One region of the Halomonas sp. GXIMD04776 genome, then DNA from elsewhere that is predicted to be linked to it. Evidence: predicted binding sites of a transcription regulator. Region 1 holds the regulator's gene; each other region holds the start of a gene.
What was found. Region 1 encodes sigma-54, which starts transcription at its own class of promoters, with help from an activator protein. Its sites were predicted from a motif close to TGGCACNNNNNTTGCTNT; they were not measured.

Region 1 (5,671 bases):
TTGAAGCCGAAGGATTCGAAGGTCAGCGTCAACTGATCACTGGAGTGATGCGCTACCTGAGTAGCGATGCGCCCGCGCAGATCATGGATCGAGAGTTGCGAGGTATCGATCACCAGGTCGGCGAGATCGCGTATACGCGCCAGGGTGTGTTCTTCAGACTCGATGGCCTCGGCCAGGGTCATGTTGCTTTCCCGGGTCAAAGGGTGACTGCGGCGTGTCGCGGAATAGCGCTCGAGCAAGATCTTGTTTTCCGCAGTGAGATAGACCACATGGCAATCGATTTGACGCATGCGAATCTCTTCGAGCAACACCGGAAAGCGCTTGAGTGCCGTCGGCAGGTTGCGCGCATCGATGCTCACCGCGATATTCGAGCGACGCGCCTCATCCTGTTGCAACTCATGAATGAGATGATCGAGCAGCATGGCCGGCAGATTATCGATGGCATAGAAGCCGAGATCCTCAAGCGCCTGAAGCGCGATGGATTTTCCGGACCCCGATCGTCCGCTGATGATCACGAGTTGCATGATAGCGCCCTTATGACTGTGGCTAAGGCCTTGCCTGAAACGAAAACAACGTGGTGCACTACGTCAGGATATCACTCGTTGCTCTCGTTATTCGTCTACTCGAGGTTTTGAATAGCGTGGATCAGCGTCTCGTAGAGTTGGCTCTGGCTTTCACTCTTGCGTAGGCGTGCCCGGGTGTCAGCATCGTTCATCAAGCTGGCGACCTGGGCAAGAAGTGCCAAATGCGTGTCATCCGCCGCCTCGGGAACCAGCAGGATGAAGATCAAATCCACCGGTTCGCCATCGATGGCGTCGAAATTGATGGCTTCCTGAAGCTTGAGAAAACCGGCAATCGGTGTCTTGCAGTGCGGGTCCCGCGCATGCGGAATGGCGACACCGTTGCCGATGCCTGTGCTGCCGAGCTTTTCCCGACCAACCAGACGTCCAAATACTTCCTGGCTATCCAGACTGGGAATGTTCTGAGCAATGAAGGTGCTGAAAAATTCCAGCACCCGTTTCTTGCTGCCCCCGGGCACCGCGAATAGTGCGCGCTCCGGAGGCAGGATGGATTCCAGAGACATGGATCGCAATCAGCGTGCCCCGGCGCCTTGGGCGCGGGCTTGGCTTTTTTCCTTGTGTTTGACAAGTTGACGATCAAGCTTGTCGGTCAATGCATCAATGGCAGCATACATGTCGCCGTTTTCGGCCTCGCCATGCAGATCGGCGCCTGCTACATGGAGTGTACAGGCGGCCTGGTGACGTTCCTTTTCGACCGACAGGGTCACCTGAACGCGCGTGATGTTGTCGTAATGACGCTCCAGACGTGCAAGTTTCTCGTTCACATAATCACGCAATGCATCGGTCAGCTCGACATGATGGCCAGTGATGTTGACTTGCATGGCACGCTCCTATTGCTGCGAATGGTCCAAGGATTGTAACCCTTTTTGCCGTTTAGCAAACCCCTATGGCCCTCTAAGCGGAACACTGCGATAGGTGATTTTTTCAAGCCTTCATGCATGGGGCTGCGAAGGCATCAAGCAAGGCGCTTGCGATCGCTGGAAGAGGGGATGCCCAGTGCCTCGCGATACTTGGCAATGGTGCGCCGGGCTACCTTGATGCCGTCTTCGGCCAGCAGGTCCACCAGTTTGCTGTCGGACAAGGGTTTACGTGGCGATTCTTCGCTGACCATCTTCTTCAGGCGTGCACGGATTGCCGTGCTGGAGTAGGCATCGCCGTCGCTCTCGCCACCGCCAACGTGACTCGAAAAAAAGTACTTGAGTTCGAAGACGCCACGAGGGGTGTGGATGAACTTCTGGGTGGTGACCCGAGAAATGGTCGATTCGTGCATTTCCACGAGTTGAGCGATATTGGCAAGAATCAGCGGCTTCATGGCTTCTTCGCCACGCTCGAGAAAATCGAACTGGTGGCTCATGATTTCGCGGCCTACCTTGAGCAAGGTGTCGTTGCGACTCGACAGACTCTTCATCAGCCAGCGCGCTTCCTGCAGATGCTGCTTCATGAAGGCATTGTCGTCGCTCTTGTCCGCGCGTCGCACGAGCGCGGCATAATCCGGCTGAATGCGAAGACGCGGCAGTGCCTCGGGGTTGAGCTCGATGCGCCAGCCCTGAGGGCTGTGACGAGCGATCAGATCCGGTGTGACGTAGCTATCGCTATGGTGATCGAAGGCTTGGCCGGGACGCGGATCGAGGGTCCGAATCAAGGCGATGACGCTATCCAGTTGAGCATCGTCGAGTCCTAGGCGGCGCTTGAGCATCTTGCGATCGTTGCCGGCGAGGGCCTCTAGAAACTGGCGCACTAGACGCTTGGCCTGGGGCAGAAGCGAAGTTGCCTCATCGCAAGCAGCGAGTTGCAGAAGCAGACATTCGCGCAGATTGCGGGCGCCGACACCGGTCGGTTCGTATTGTTGTATCCGCAGTAGTACCTGCTCCACCTCATTGCTCTTGAGGTCGTCAAGTCCTTGACCGCGCAAGCCGTCCACCAACTCGTCGAGGCTGGCGTCAAGGTAGCCCGCCGGGGTAATCGAGTCGATAAGGCTGTCGGCGATCTGCCGAGAACGCGGTGACATATCGTCCATCGTCACTTGCCAGCGAAGATGATCCTGAAGGCTCAACCCCACGACGTTGCGCTCGATATCGCTCCCATCCGTGCTGCTTGCCTTGCTACTGGGAACGTCCTGATAGGTATCCGACCATTCGCTGTCGGTCACCAGTTCTGTGGGAATATCATCGGACCACTGTTCCTCGATGCTTTCCGCCACGGCTTGTTCACCATAGGCGTCATCGAGTTCCAGCATGGGGTTGGACTCCAGCGCCTGCTGGATTTCCTGACGCAGATCGAGGGTCGATAGCTGCAACAGCTGAATCGCTTGTTGCAGCTGAGGCGTCATGGTCAGTTGAGTGCCGACCCTCAGTTGCAGCGTTGGCTTCATTACCATAATGAACCTGAGTCGCCGTCATGATTTGAGATTACGTTAGCGCCGTGCGGAGTAGCATGCAAGCTCAAAAAGCAATAATCATGCCATTAGTAAGTTAATGCTTTTTTGCTTGAGGGCTGGCTTGATCTGGAGGCTGCGCAAAAGGGTGAAACCGACGTCTTGTCGAGGTGGCGCTAGAGGCGAAATTCGTTGCCCAGGTAGACCTCGCGTACTTTTTGACTGGAAAGAATGGCCTCCGCATTACCCTCGGCGATGATCTTGCCGTCGCCGACGATATAGGCGTTGTCGCAGATATCCAGCGTCTCTCGCACGTTGTGATCGGTGATCAGGATGCCGATGCCACGTTCGCGCAGTTGGCGAATGATACTCTTGATTTCGCCTACCGAGATGGGATCGACGCCAGCAAAGGGCTCGTCAAGCAGAATGAAAGCAGGCTCGGTCGCCAGGGAGCGGGCGATCTCGACTCGGCGCCGCTCGCCGCCGGAGAGGCTCATGCCCATGTTGTCGCGGATGTGGTCGATATGAAATTCTTCGAGCAGATGCTCGAGTTGGGCATGGCGCTGCTGCTTGTCGAGGTCCTTGCGTGTTTCGAGGATTGCCAGGATGTTGTCCGCTACCGACAACTTACGAAATACCGAGGCTTCCTGAGGCAAGTAGCCGATCCCGGCCCGAGCGCGATGGTGCATCGGCGCCGAGGTCAAATCCTGATCGTCGATGCCGACCTCGCCGGCATCGGCCTTGACCAGGCCGACGATCATGTAGAACGACGTCGTCTTGCCTGCACCGTTGGGGCCCAGCAAGCCGACGATGCTGCCTTGGGCAATGGACAGGCTGATATCCTGTACCACCCGGCGTTGCTTGTAGCTCTTGGCCAGATGGCGGGCGAAAAGCGTCTTCATTCAGGGGCTTCCTGCTCGTTGCTTCTTACTCGGTGGTTTGAGGCGTCAGCGTCATGCGCACGCGTTCCTTGGCGCCACTTTCCGACTGCGAACGGGCCTGGACCTGCCGACGATCGAGAAAGTACTCCACATAGGCGCCATTAAAGGTGTCACCGCCTTGATGAAGCTCCGCCTGACGCATCAGCTCCACGCGCCGTTCAGCGGCATGATAGATGATGGTTTCGCCCCAGCCCTTGACGATCGGATCCTGAGGGGCGGGTTTTTGTTCGAGATAGGCACGACCGGCCTCGTTAGAGGCGGTAACGCGGGAAACTTCACCTTGGGCGTTGCGTTCGATTTCGACCCGATCGGCGGTGAGTTTCATGCTGCCTTGCTGCATATCGACATCGCCGGTGTAAACCGCCGTGCCGGCCTTGTCATCGACATCGAGTCGATCCGCGGCAATCTCGATGGGCGCACTCGCATCGCTGTCGAGGGCGTGAGCCGTCGCTGCGATCGAGCCATAAAGCATCAGACCGGCCATGATGGATAAGGTCCGGGACAAATGTTGAGATAGGGTCTGTCGCCTCATGATCCTTGCTCCTCGCTGATGGGCGGATGCACACCGCGTACATTGTCTGTCAGGCGCATGCGGGCCGTGTCGATCCAGGCATCGAAGCGCTCGCCGCGTACACGTTGCTGATATTGGCTGAGGCGAGCCTCACTCTCACTCCAGGCGTGACGCTCCTGATTATCGTAGACCAGGGTATCAGTCTCGAGCCGCCAGCCTTCCTCGGGGGCTTCGAGCCAGGCATTGCCTGTCAAGGTGAGAGGGTTGCCGTTTGGCCCAAGCCTACCGCTATCGCCGCCAGCGAACCAAGTGCGGCCCTCATCGTCGTACAGACGTATATCGGGCGTCTTCGTGCGAATGACATCATCGGCGGGCGTATGCACCAGGCGTGGCGTCTCGAGACGTTGGTAGGGGGCGCCCCGGGCATCGAAGCGTGTCATTCGGGCACCTTCAAGATAAAAGTCGGGCTCGCCGGCGGCATCGCTGGGTACCGGCCCGGGCAGGGATACATCACGTTGTTCGATGACTGTCAGCAGTCCACCCAAGGCCAGCACGAGCAGTGCCAGCCAGAATTTTGCGGGGATATTGGGTAGGCGCAACGCCATGCTCAGCCTTTCCCATGCGAGTAGGTATCGAGCACTGCCGGCCAGTGGCCTTGCCATGCCAGGAGATTGTCACAGATTTCACGCACGGCACCATGCCCTCCCGCGTGCTCGGTGACCCAGTCAGCGCATTCACGAATATAAAGTGGTGCATTGGGTACGCTGATGCCCAGTCCTGCGCGCTTGATCGCTGAAAGATCCGGCAGGTCATCGCCGCAATAAGCGGTTTGACGCAGGTCCATGTTCAGCTCCGACAGCAATGATTGCAATGCCTCGAGCTTGTCGTCACGCCCCTGCATGACGTGTTCGATTCCGAGTGCTTCGGCACGTTGGTCGACCATTGGAGACCTGCGCCCGGTGATGATGGCAACGTCGATGCCCGCCTGGCGCAACAATTTTATGCCGAGTCCATCCTGGGTGCTGAACGATTTGGTTTCCTGGCCGTCGGCCTGGAAATAAAGACGGCCGTCGGTCATGACGCCATCCACATCGAGGGCGAGCAGACGAATATGACGCACGCGCTCGATCAGTACGGGGAGGTCGAGACGAGACTCGAATGCCATGCAGGGCTCCTTCAGATGACGCCGCTGGCGAGTAGGTCGTGCATGTGCAGGGCCCCCACGGGACGCTCCTGCTCATCGACCACGGCCAGCGCGGTGATA
Region 2 (5,671 bases), on a different contig from region 1:
GGCCCATAAGCGCGGCGGGTGAGTACCATCGAAGGTAGCCCTGTATGCTGGCCCATCAGTCCCACGAGTAACAAGGGCACGGCCCCGATGAGTGACCCGATCAACACGGTCGTCATCGCGGTGGTAAAGCGCAGGTCGGGAACCAGCAGCATCCCCGTGAGGATTGTCGTTACCACGACATTGGCGCCTAGCCACAACGCCATGGTGCCGAAAAAACTCAGACTACGTGTCTGATGCTCATCCAGTGTGTCCTGGCCTAACAGTTTGTCGAACGAGAACATGGTGTTTGGCTCCACCTTACTATTGTTGTTGGGCTTTTACCGTCTGCGTGACTGTTGTCTTGGGGCTTTTTTTAGTCCGCAATGGCGCTTCGCAATCTACAGCGTTGGGCAAATGATGCGCGGGTACTTTTTCTCAAAACACGAAGACATGGGCGATCACCGCAATGATGGGCAGTGTGATGGCGGTGCGTAGCAGGAAAACCACGACCAGCTCCCAAAGCTTGATCGGGATCTTCGACTTGAGCAGCAGGGCGCCGATCTCCGACATGTAGATCAGCTGGGTCAGGGACAGGCAGGCGATCACGAAGCGGGTCAGTTCGCTCTCGATGTTGGAGGCCAGCACCGCCGGCAGAAACATGTCGGCGAAGCCTACCAATGTCGCGGGCGCCGCGGCCTGGGCCTCGGGAATTTGCAGCCATTCGAGTACCGGCACCATCGGGTACGACAGCCAGGTAAACAGCGGCGTGAATTCCGCCAGCACCAAGGCCACGGTGCCGATGGCCACCACCAGCGGCAGCAGTCCGAAGAAGATATCGGCAACGTTGAACAGGGCAACCCGCACCAGTTGACCGGGCCCCGGCGCGGTTTCGGCCCGAGCCACTGCTTGACCCAGGCTGAAACGCAGGATACCAATGCCGCCGGTGCTCTCCTCGGCGATCCGACAGCCAGCCGGTTCGTAATAGCTGTTCGACTTGCGCGATAGTGGCGGCAATCGCGGCACGATCACGGCGGCAATCAGCCCCGCGACCAGCACCGTGAGATAAAACTCGATGAAGAGATGGTTGATCTTGATGAAGGAGGCGACCAGCAAAGCGAAGGCAATGGAGACGATGGAGAAATTGGTGGCGATCGCCGCGGCTTCGCGCTGATTGTAATATCCCTGTTCGTATTGCTGGGTGGTAATCAGCACGCCCACGGTCCCTGAGCCCATCCAGGAGGCGGTCGCATCGATGGCACTGCGCCCGGGCAGGCCGAAGATGATTCGGAATGGCTTGCGCACCAGGCTGCCGATAAACTCCATGAAGCCGAAATCCACCAGAAACGGCAGTAGCAGCGCGGCGAAGAAGAAGAACGTCAGTAGCACCGGCGCCAGATCGTTGAGCATGACTCCGCCGGTGGTCGAGGCGGTGATGAAGGTCGGGCCGATCTGGAACAGCGTCATGAGCGCGAAGAGGGCGCCCAGCACCCGCAGGGCGAGCCACAGCCACTCGACGTCGAACAACTCCTTGAGCGGCCCTCGATCGAGCCATGTTGGCTGGGTCAGCTTGACGAGCACCGTCAGCCCTGCAGACAAACACAGGATCACCGTCGCCAACGGTGGCAACGCACTACCCAGTAGCGCCTTCAAGCCATCGGCCAGAAAGCCCATGCCGATATTGATGCTTTCGCCAGAGGTGAACGGCACCAGAAACATGCCGATACCAATCAACGAAGGAATCAGGAACTTGAGCAGCCCGCGACGGCTGAATTTGCCGCCGTTGGTGTGGTAGGGGCCGGTGGTCGTTTCCAGTGATGAGGGCATGTCAAAATATCCCGTTGTTTTTTGTGAGGTTGTCGCTAGAAACGTTTAGCGCCGTTGAACACCGGGCAGCACACACAGCATTTCATAGAGCAGGGTCGCCCCCATCAGCGCAGTGTTGCCGCTCTGGTCATAGGGCGGGGAGACCTCCACCAGATCGCCGCCGACCACGTTCAGTCCCCAGGCGCCGCGCACGATCTCGAGCCCCTGTTGAGCGGTGAGGCCGCCCATTTCGACGGTGCCGGTACCGGGTGCCACGGAAGGGTCAAGGCTATCGATATCAAATGAGATATATACCGGGCCGTCGCCCATCTGTTCACGCACCTCTGCCATCAAGGGCGCCAGCGACTTGTACCAGCATTCCTCGGCCTGAACCACGCGAAAGCCCTGATCGCGGCACCAGTCGAAATCGTCCGCGGCATAGCCGGTGCCGCGCAGGCCGATCTGCACCACGCGCTGGCTGTCCAGCAGGCCTTCTTCCTGAGCGCGGCGGAACGGGCAGCCGTGGGCGATTTTCTCACCGAACATGTGCTCGTTGACATCGGCATGGGCATCCACATGGATCAGCCCGACCGGGCCATGCTTCTTGGCGATGGCGCGCAGCAGCGGCCAGGTCAGGGTGTGATCGCCGCCCAAGGTCAACGGCGTGCAGTCATGAGCGAGCACCTCGTTGTAGAAGTCGGTGATGATGTCGAGATTCTTGGGCAGGTTGAAGGTGTTGATCGGCACGTCGCCGATGTCCGCCACCTGCAGGCTGTCGAAGGGGGCGGCCTTGGTCGCCATGTTATAGGGGCGCAGCATGCGGGACTCGTCGCGGATCTGGCGCGGCCCCAGCCGGGTACCAGGACGATTCGAGGTGCCGATGTCCATGGGAATGCCGATGAATGCCGCATCCAGACCGGCGGCGCTTTCCTGAGTCGGTAGGCGCATCATGGTGGCCGGACCGCCGAAGCGGGGCATATCGTTGCCGCCGAGCGGCTGATTGAAGGTCGGCTTGTCGTTCATGTCGATCGTTTCCTTGCAAGTGATTCGCTCTGGCCATATCGATGGGCATTTCTTACTTGCTTGCAGGGAATGTGCCAACGTTCAAGTGTCTGTTTTCTGGCACTATGAGTGCTATTTGATTCAATAATGGATCATTTGAGGTCGTGATCGATTCATTTATGTATTATTCGATTCATAAATGAATCGATGCAGGAAGCAGCTCATGACCGATATCGGCAGTGCAGTGCTCAAGACCATCATCAATACAGCTCATGACCACTTCTTCATCGTCGAGGCCAGTGGCCGAATTCTCGATGTCAGTCCGGGAAGTGCGGCGGTCTATGGCCTGAGCCGTGAGGAGCTTTGCACCAGCACCGTGCAGGAGCTGGTCGAGCGCGGTGTGCTTTCACCCTCGGTGACCATGGAGGTGATCCGTACCCAGCAGCCGGCGCAGGTGTTGCAGCATACCGGCACCGGGCGGCGAGTGATCGCTGAGGCGCATCCGGTCTTCGTCGACGGCAAGCTCGCGCGTATCGTCTCCCGCTCCATGGATCTCACCGATCTGCAGCTGCTTCAGGACGAGTACAAGCTGCTCCAGCAGCGCTTCAGTGAGCACCTCATGCGCGGCGGTTCGGCTTCGTTGGAAGATGACCTGGGGCTTGATGAGTTGGAGGTGCGCAGTGGCGTGATGCGCGAGGTGGCGCTGCTGATCAAGCGGGTCGCACCCAGTGACGCCACCGTGTTAATGCTGGGTGAGTCCGGGGTCGGCAAGACCGCCTTCGCGCGTCAGTTGCATCGTTGGAGCGCACGTCATTCCGGCCCCTTCATCGATGTCAATTGTGCCGCCATACCCGAATCCTTGTTCGAGTCGGAAATGTTCGGTTATCAGCCCGGCGCCTTCAGCGGTGCGGCCCGTCAGGGCAAGGCGGGGATGCTGGAAATGGCCGAGGGCGGCACGCTGTTTCTCGATGAGATCGGTGAGCTTCCGCTGGCCATGCAGAGTAAGCTGCTCAAGGTGATTCAGGATGGCCAGATCACTCGGCTCGGCGATACGCGGGCGCGGCGCGTGGATTTCCGTCTGGTGGTGGCCTCGAATCAGGATATTGCCGCCCGGGTCGAAAGCGGCGCCTTTCGCCTCGATCTGTATTACCGGCTCAATGTCATCCCGCTGACGTTACCGCCTCTGCGCGAACGCCGTGAGGACATACCCGGATTGGCGGAATTGCAATTGGAGCGTCTCAATCATCGTTATGGTCGTACCAAGGTGCTGCACCCCAGCGTGTGGCCTGAACTCATGGGGCGCGACTGGCCCGGCAATGTGCGGGAGCTGGAGAACTGGATGGAGCGCGCCTGGCTCGCAGCGCCGGAGGAGGTGATCGGTGCCATTGGCGACCATGTTTTATCATCGAGCCTGGAGCGGCGCGCCCCAGCGGTAGAAACGCAAGCTGCTTCGAGCCTGCCATCGGAGGGGCAAACGCTCAAACAGGCACTCGATGCCTATGAGGGAGAGATTCTGGGATCGCTCTGCCATCAGGTAGCCAGCACCTACGCCTTGGCCGAGCGACTTGGCATCAGCCAACCCAGCGTGGTGCGTAAACTGAGAAAGCATGGCCTGCGCATCGGTTCGGGAAAAGCGAATTTCTCGCCGTAAACGACGACACCCCGCCGGAGCGGGGTGTCGAGCCTTGCATGAGGTTATTCGATACGGATGCCCGATCAAGGCAACTCCTCTTCTTCGGCATTCTCCTTCTTTGCCGGGATCAGATCCTCCCGCTCCAGCTTGATCACGATCAGCAGCGCCGAGGCGACGTACACCGAGGAGAAGGTACCGATACCCACCCCGACGATCAGCGCCAGGGCGAAGTTATGGATCATATCGCCCCCCAGTACCAGCAGCGCCAACAGCACCAGCAGGGTGGTGCCGGAGGTCGCCAGGGTACGGGCCAGGGTCTGGTTGATCGACTCGTTGAAGATCATCGCCATATCGTCGATGCGCGATTTGCGGATGTTCTCGCGAATTCGGTCGTAGACGATGATGGTGTCGTTGAGCGAATAACCGATGACGGCGAGTATTGCCGCCAGTACCGTCAGGTCGAACTCGAGCTGAAACAGCGAAAACACGCCGAGCACGATGATGACATCGTGAATGAGCGCCAACAGCGCACCCAGCGCGAACTTGTACTGAAAGCGAAAAGCCACATAGAGCATCACCACGCCCAGAGCCACCAGCATGCCCAGGCCGCTCTGATCGCGAAGCTGGCCACCGACCTGAGCACCGACAAATTCTGCGCGCACCAGGTTCACGCTTTCACCGCTCTGGCGCAGAATGTCCGTGACCCGATTGCCGACATCCGGATCGAAGGCCTGCTGCAGACGCACCAGAATCTCGTTGGCGGTACCGAAGGTCTGTACCGACACATCCCGGAACCCGGCGCTTTCGAGCAGTTGGCGAATCGCATCCAGGGCCGGCGCGCTGGCGTAACGCACCTCGACCAGGGTGCCTCCGGTGAAGTCCAGTCCCAGATTGAGTTGCTGGAATAGAAGAGTCAGCACCGATAGCAGCAGCAACACGCCGGAAGCGATGAAGGCGTAGCGGCGCTTGCCCATGAAATCGAACTGTCGCATCGCGTAAGCCCCTTAAATCCAGAGTTTCTTGACGGGTTTGCCGCCAAGCGTCAGATTGACCATCGCCCGGGAGACCAGGATGCCGGTGAACATCGAGGTCAGAATGCCCAGAGAGAGGGTGACGGCGAAGCCCTTCACCGGCCCGGTGCCGATCGAGAACAGGATCACCGCGACCAGCAGGGTCGTCAGGTTGCCATCGATGATCGAAGTGAAGGCGCGCTCATAGCCGGCATGGATCGCCTGTTGTATCGGCATCTTGGCG
Region 3 (5,671 bases), on a different contig from region 1:
CTCGCCAATCGTTGACGCTCAGTTGCCCGTCTGACCGGGAGGGCGCCCTGCTGGGTTGTTCGGGTTAGAAGGCAGATTGACGCTGGCACGATGCACATACAGCGTCACCGGATCGCTGCGATGGCGCACCTTGCCCTGGGCATCCAGCAACTCAGCGAGCAAGGTGTGCTCGCCTCGATTCAGATTATTGAGGATGAAGGCCTGGGTGTGCATTGCCGACTGGCTGATGTCGCCATCCACCAGCAGTCGAATACGATGATCCTTGCGTAGCGCGGGCTCGACATCGATATCGACGACAAGATCGCCGGCATAACCGGTCTGTAGCGTATAGCCATCCTCCGGCGAGAGAATCCTGAAGGTGGAATAGGGCATGAAAGGGCCCGCAACGCTGCGCGAGGGACGCGGGGAAACATCCTTGCCTGATGCCCTCTTGGGGGAAATCTTCAATATCTCGGGTGAGACCGCTTCCCGTGAAGGCACGACCGTGAGGGGCTGTAGCTTGAGGCGTTGGCTGTTTTCCCGGGGGGTATCGGTGAACACGATGTTGCCCTGGTCATCGACGCTGCGATAAACCGTGGCCGCCTCGAGGCCATTCAAGGGCAGGCTACACATTAATATGCACCATAGAAAATGCCTCATGGCTACTTCCTCGGGTAATGGCCGCATGCATTGACTTGTATTTCAATGAAAAGGGGCTCCCGAGGGAGCCCCTGCGTCTATGCTATATCGGCCGCAGCCCTCTCTACTGTAATCAACAGCTGTAATACATATCGAACTCAAGAGGATGTGTCGCCATGCGCAGTCGCTCGACATCCTCACCGATCACCTCGATGTAGGCATCAATCATGTCGTCGGTGAACACCCCGCCCTCGGTGAGGAAGGCGCGATCCTTGTCCAGCGACTCGAGTGCCTGTTCCAGACTCGTCGCCACGGTGGGCACGGACTTGCCCTCTTCTGGCGGCAGATCGTAGAGATTCTTGTCCATGGCGTCACCGGGATGGATCTTGTTCTTGATGCCGTCGAGACCCGCCATCAACAGCGCCGCAAACGAGAGATACGGATTGGCGACCGGGTCCGGAAAACGCGTCTCAACGCGCTTGCCTTTGGGGCTGGCGGTGTAGGGAATACGAATCGAGGCACTGCGATTGCGTGCCGAGTAGGCCAGCATTACCGGCGCCTCGAAACCCGGTACCAGACGCTTGTAGGAATTGGTGGCCGGATTGGTAAAGGCGTTCAGGGCTCGAGCGTGCTTGATGACGCCCCCGATATAGTAAAGCGCCATCTCGGAGAGTCCGGCGTACTCGTCACCGGCGAACATGTTCTCGCCATCCTTCCAGAAGGATTGGTGAATATGCATGCCGGAGCCGTTGTCTCCCACCAGCGGCTTGGGCATGAAGGTTGCCGTCTTGCCGTAGGCATGAGCCACGTTGTGAATGACGTACTTCATTTCCTGAACTTCGTCGGCCTTCTTGACCAGCGTGTTGAATTTCACGCCGATTTCGTTCTGGCCGGCATTGGCCACCTCGTGGTGATGCACCTCCACCGACTGACCGATCGCCTCCAGGGTGTTGCACATGGCGCTTCGAATGTCGTGATGGGAGTCCACCGGGGGGACCGGGAAGTAGCCGCCCTTGACCCGCGGACGATGGCCGAGGTTGCCGCCCTCGACGCTGGTGGAATCCGTGGCCCAAGCACCCTCTTCAGAGGAAATACGATACATGGCGCCCTGGATATCGCTCTTCCAGTGCACCTCATCGAAGATGAAGAACTCCGGTTCCGGGCCGAAGAAGGCGGTATCGCCCAGCCCAGTACTGGCAAGATACGCCTCGGCGCGCTTGGCAATGGAACGCGGATCACGCTCGTAGCCCTGCATGGTGGCGGGCTCGATGATATCGCAGCGTAATACCAGGGTGGCATCTTCGGTAAACGGGTCAAGAAAACCCGAACCATCTTCCGGGCGCAGGATCATGTCGGATTCGTTGATTCCTTTCCAACCAGAAATAGAGGAACCGTCGAACATCTGACCATTCTCGAAAAATTCATCGTCGACGGCGCTGGCGGGAATGGTGACGTGCTGCTCTTTGCCCCGGGTATCGGTAAAGCGCAGATCAACCCAGCGAATGTCGTGCTCTTCCATCAGGGCGAGAGTCTTTTCTGACATGGTTTTCTCCACAGAGTGAGTGTTAAGCGCGGATCGATAGAAATGGACGCAAACTGCAGTGTTGTAGCATGCCGAACCATTATTGCCCATGGCAGGTCTTTTCGATCAACTTGCTGCCAATGACTGGGCAAAAGGCGTGCCATAAACGCCGGAATAATATAAAAAAGACATAAACCATTGATACCAATTGCTAAAATAACGAAAACTCAGTGTGCTCAATAGGCCGCATGGCGTTACGAGGCATAATTTTAGCCGCTCTTAATTCTGCCATAGCGGATCGTGCACCATGTGAGAGCCTGTACTTGCTTTGTTGCACCATTATGGTGCTTTTGAGACGCGCAGCATGAATTATCGAGCAAAGATTAACGGACTCAACCGACAAAACGTGAAAAAACCATGCGCCGACTCTATCGAAATCAGCCGCTCCACGCATTGATACGCTCTGAAACCAACGGCTACTATTTATTTACATAAAAACAGCGCCAAGATCACCGCTAAAGCGAGTGACCGCATGAATGCATGGCTGATATTAGTGGCTCGAGTAATCCCCACGTCACCGCCGCGACAAGCAGCCAGCCAATAGGATTGGGTCACCCTGACAATGAATCATTTTTGCATCATCATCGACTCTCAGCGCGGCTACGCACGCCTCGATAGATGCCTGGAAGCCGTTACCCATGCAATCAATACGACCGATAGCCCTGTTGACATCATCGTACTCGTCGACAAGGTGCGTTCACGCTATGTCATGCTGGCCGAACGCCATAATGCACAACTGCTTGAGCGCTCCGCCGGCACACGTGGGCAGCGTTACAATGCTTGCGCGCACCATACGCAAGCCACTACGTTGGTCTTCATCGATCCCCTGGTGGAATTGCCCAAGGGCTGGCTGGCCTGGTCGGAGCGGGCCATGCTCGAGCGCGCCTGGGACGCCGTCGCCCTGACCGTGATCGGCACCTCAAAGCTTCCCTGGTTGACGCGCCTGCTCTATTCCACTGGCGATACATTGGCGCTGAGCGTCAAACGACAGTGGTTCGAGCGTGTGGGTGGCTTCGATGTCGAACGCGAACAAGGCATCGAGAGCGATCTTCTATTACGACTTGTCGCCTGTCATGCCCGGGTTCTGAATCAGACGCCGGAAGGCAACCGAGCAGCGGGGTGAACCAGTGAGCGCCCTGAGCTTTACACACAACATGGCACAGGATTTAGCACAGCGCCTACGCGGTCATTGGCGACGCACGCTCGCGGGTGGTGAGCGCGGGCAACGAGCGCTGTTGCGATTGCCCCGGGTACTTGCCAACGAGGACGAGGCGCGCTTGCCGCATTGCGCCCCTTGGTGTCTGGGTCCATCAAGTTTCGAGCACTTGCTCATCGCATTGAACGATATCGCCCGCCCGGTCAATCTCGCCACCGCACTCACGCCCCACTTCGAGATGCACCCCTGCATTGGCCTGACCCTCGACACCCCATGGCGTCATGACATCGACAACGCCACGAACCTGCTCGACCATTACGCCATTCCGGCGAGCATCTTTGTTACCTCGACTCCCCTCGAAGACACAGGCCTATGGCGTGTGCTGATCGGCGACGGCTTGTGGCGACGACACCTTCCCGAGCGGATTCGTGACGCTCTGGGCGACACAGGATTGCCCCTGCCGCCCATGCCCCCCAAGCATCCCGACAACGCCTACAGCCGTGCGCTGTTGAACTACTTCCTGCAGCTTGAACATGCCGACTCGCGGCGCCTGTCCGAGATCGGCGAACACCTACTGGATATCCTCGATCATTCACTGCAACCGATCGACCCGTTCAGTGCGCGCCGCCTGGAAAGCGGGGGCTTATGCCGTTTCGGTGCCGGCGGACTTCGCTTTGATGGGCAAGATGACAACCTGCTCCGCCAGCAGATGCGCCGCTCGCGTAAGACCCTGGCTCAGCTTTGTCGTGAACCGCTGACGGCGATCACCTGCACCGGCAAACCACCGTCCTTGACCGCGCAACAAGTGCTTCAACGATGCGGCGTCACGACGGCGCTACTCGACACCGGGGGCTGGCTGACTCGGCACAGCGATACCTTGGTTTTACCACGGATTCCCCTCAGTCAGCCGATCGCCCAAAGCCCGGGACGACTATTCGATTATCTGTTCGGCTATCGTTGAAGATCAGCTCCAGCCGGCAAAATCCGTGGGATAAGGTAGCCGTCGGGCACCGCTAGCCACTATAATGCGCCCCCTATTTCCCAGCAGGATCCCGTCGTGATCGAGAAACTTCGCAACATTGCCATCATTGCTCACGTCGACCACGGCAAGACCACCCTGGTCGACAAGCTTTTGAGTCAGTCCGGTACTCTGGATCGCAAGACCGAAGGTCAGGAGCGCATCATGGACTCCAACGACCAGGAGAAGGAGCGTGGTATCACCATCCTGGCGAAGAACACGGCGATCCGCTGGCAGGCACCTGACGAACAGGTTTATCACATCAACATCGTCGACACCCCCGGCCACGCCGATTTTGGGGGCGAGGTCGAGCGTGTGATGTCGATGGTCGACTCGGTGCTGCTCCTGGTCGATGCCGTCGACGGCCCCATGCCGCAGACTCGCTTCGTCACCCAGAAAGCCTTCGATCAAGGCCTGAAGCCGATCGTGGTGGTCAACAAGATCGATCGCCCCGGCGCGCGGCCGGATTGGGTCATCGATCAGATCTTCGACCTGTTCGACAACCTGGGGGCCAGTGACGAGCAACTCGACTTCCCGATCATCTACTGCTCCGCATTGAACGGTATCGCTGGCCCGGAGCCGGAGCAGCTCGCCGACGACATGACCCCCATGTTCCAGGCCATCGTCGATATCGTCGAACCGCCCAAGGTCGAGCGTGACGGCACCTTTCAGATGCAGATCTCGGCACTCGACTACAACAGCTACGTGGGCGTTATCGGCCTGGGCCGTATCAAGCGCGGCAATGTACGCCCCGGCCAGCAGGTCAGCGTGATTTCTCGGCACGGCGACACTCGCAAGGGCAAAATCGGCCAGGTAATGACGCACATGGGGCTCGAGCGTGTGCAGACCGAACAGGCCGATGCCGGCGATATCATCTGTATCACCGGCATCGACGACCTGGCGATCTCCGATACCCTGTGCGATCCGGCGGCACCGGAAGCGCTCCCGGCACTGACCATCGATGAGCCCACCGTCTCCATGACCTTTCAGGTCAACGACTCGCCCTTCGCCGGTCGTGACGGCAAGTACGTCACCAGCCGCAACATCAAGGACCGGCTCGATCAGGAACTGATCCACAATGTCGCGCTGCGCGTCGAGCAGGGCGACTCACCGGAAAAGTTCAAGGTCTCCGGGCGGGGCGAGCTGCACCTCTCGGTGCTGATCGAAACCATGCGTCGCGAAGGCTATGAGCTGGCCGTGGGCCGCCCCGAGGTCATCATCCGCGAGATCGACGGCACCAAACAGGAACCCTACGAAGAAGTCATCATCGACTGCGAAGAACAGCACCAGGGCGCCA

Region 2: the regulator sigma-54 is predicted to act here: its motif matches at 2,865-2,882, upstream of speB (agmatinase).
Region 3: the regulator sigma-54 is predicted to act here: its motif matches at 2,286-2,303, upstream of glnA (glutamate--ammonia ligase).

Annotation. Positions count from the first base shown of each region.
Region 1 covers NZ_JBNCAN010000002.1:154,775-160,445, forward strand. The annotation lists gene rapZ (RNase adapter RapZ) at 1-524, opposite strand, end outside; gene ACPF7Z_RS02035 (PTS sugar transporter subunit IIA) at 620-1,084, opposite strand; gene hpf (ribosome hibernation-promoting factor, HPF/YfiA family) at 1,094-1,402, opposite strand; gene ACPF7Z_RS02045 (RNA polymerase factor sigma-54) at 1,537-2,958, opposite strand; gene lptB (LPS export ABC transporter ATP-binding protein) at 3,132-3,857, opposite strand; gene lptA (lipopolysaccharide transport periplasmic protein LptA) at 3,883-4,428, opposite strand; gene lptC (LPS export ABC transporter periplasmic protein LptC) at 4,425-5,012, opposite strand; gene ACPF7Z_RS02065 (KdsC family phosphatase) at 5,015-5,572, opposite strand; gene ACPF7Z_RS02070 (KpsF/GutQ family sugar-phosphate isomerase) at 5,584-5,671, opposite strand, start outside.
Region 2 covers NZ_JBNCAN010000014.1:45,625-51,295, forward strand. The annotation lists gene ACPF7Z_RS11020 (purine-cytosine permease family protein) at 1-281, opposite strand, end outside; gene ACPF7Z_RS11025 (YjiH family protein) at 415-1,803, opposite strand; gene speB (agmatinase) at 1,849-2,805, opposite strand; gene ACPF7Z_RS11035 (sigma-54 interaction domain-containing protein) at 3,008-4,435, shown strand; gene secF (protein translocase subunit SecF) at 4,501-5,409, opposite strand; gene secD (protein translocase subunit SecD) at 5,422-5,671, opposite strand, start outside.
Region 3 covers NZ_JBNCAN010000039.1:7,891-13,561, reverse strand. The annotation lists gene ACPF7Z_RS18870 (DUF4124 domain-containing protein) at 19-612, opposite strand; gene glnA (glutamate--ammonia ligase) at 752-2,161, opposite strand; gene ACPF7Z_RS18860 (hypothetical protein) at 2,763-3,323, shown strand; gene ACPF7Z_RS18855 (polysaccharide deacetylase family protein) at 3,355-4,317, shown strand; gene typA (translational GTPase TypA) at 4,414-5,671, shown strand, end outside.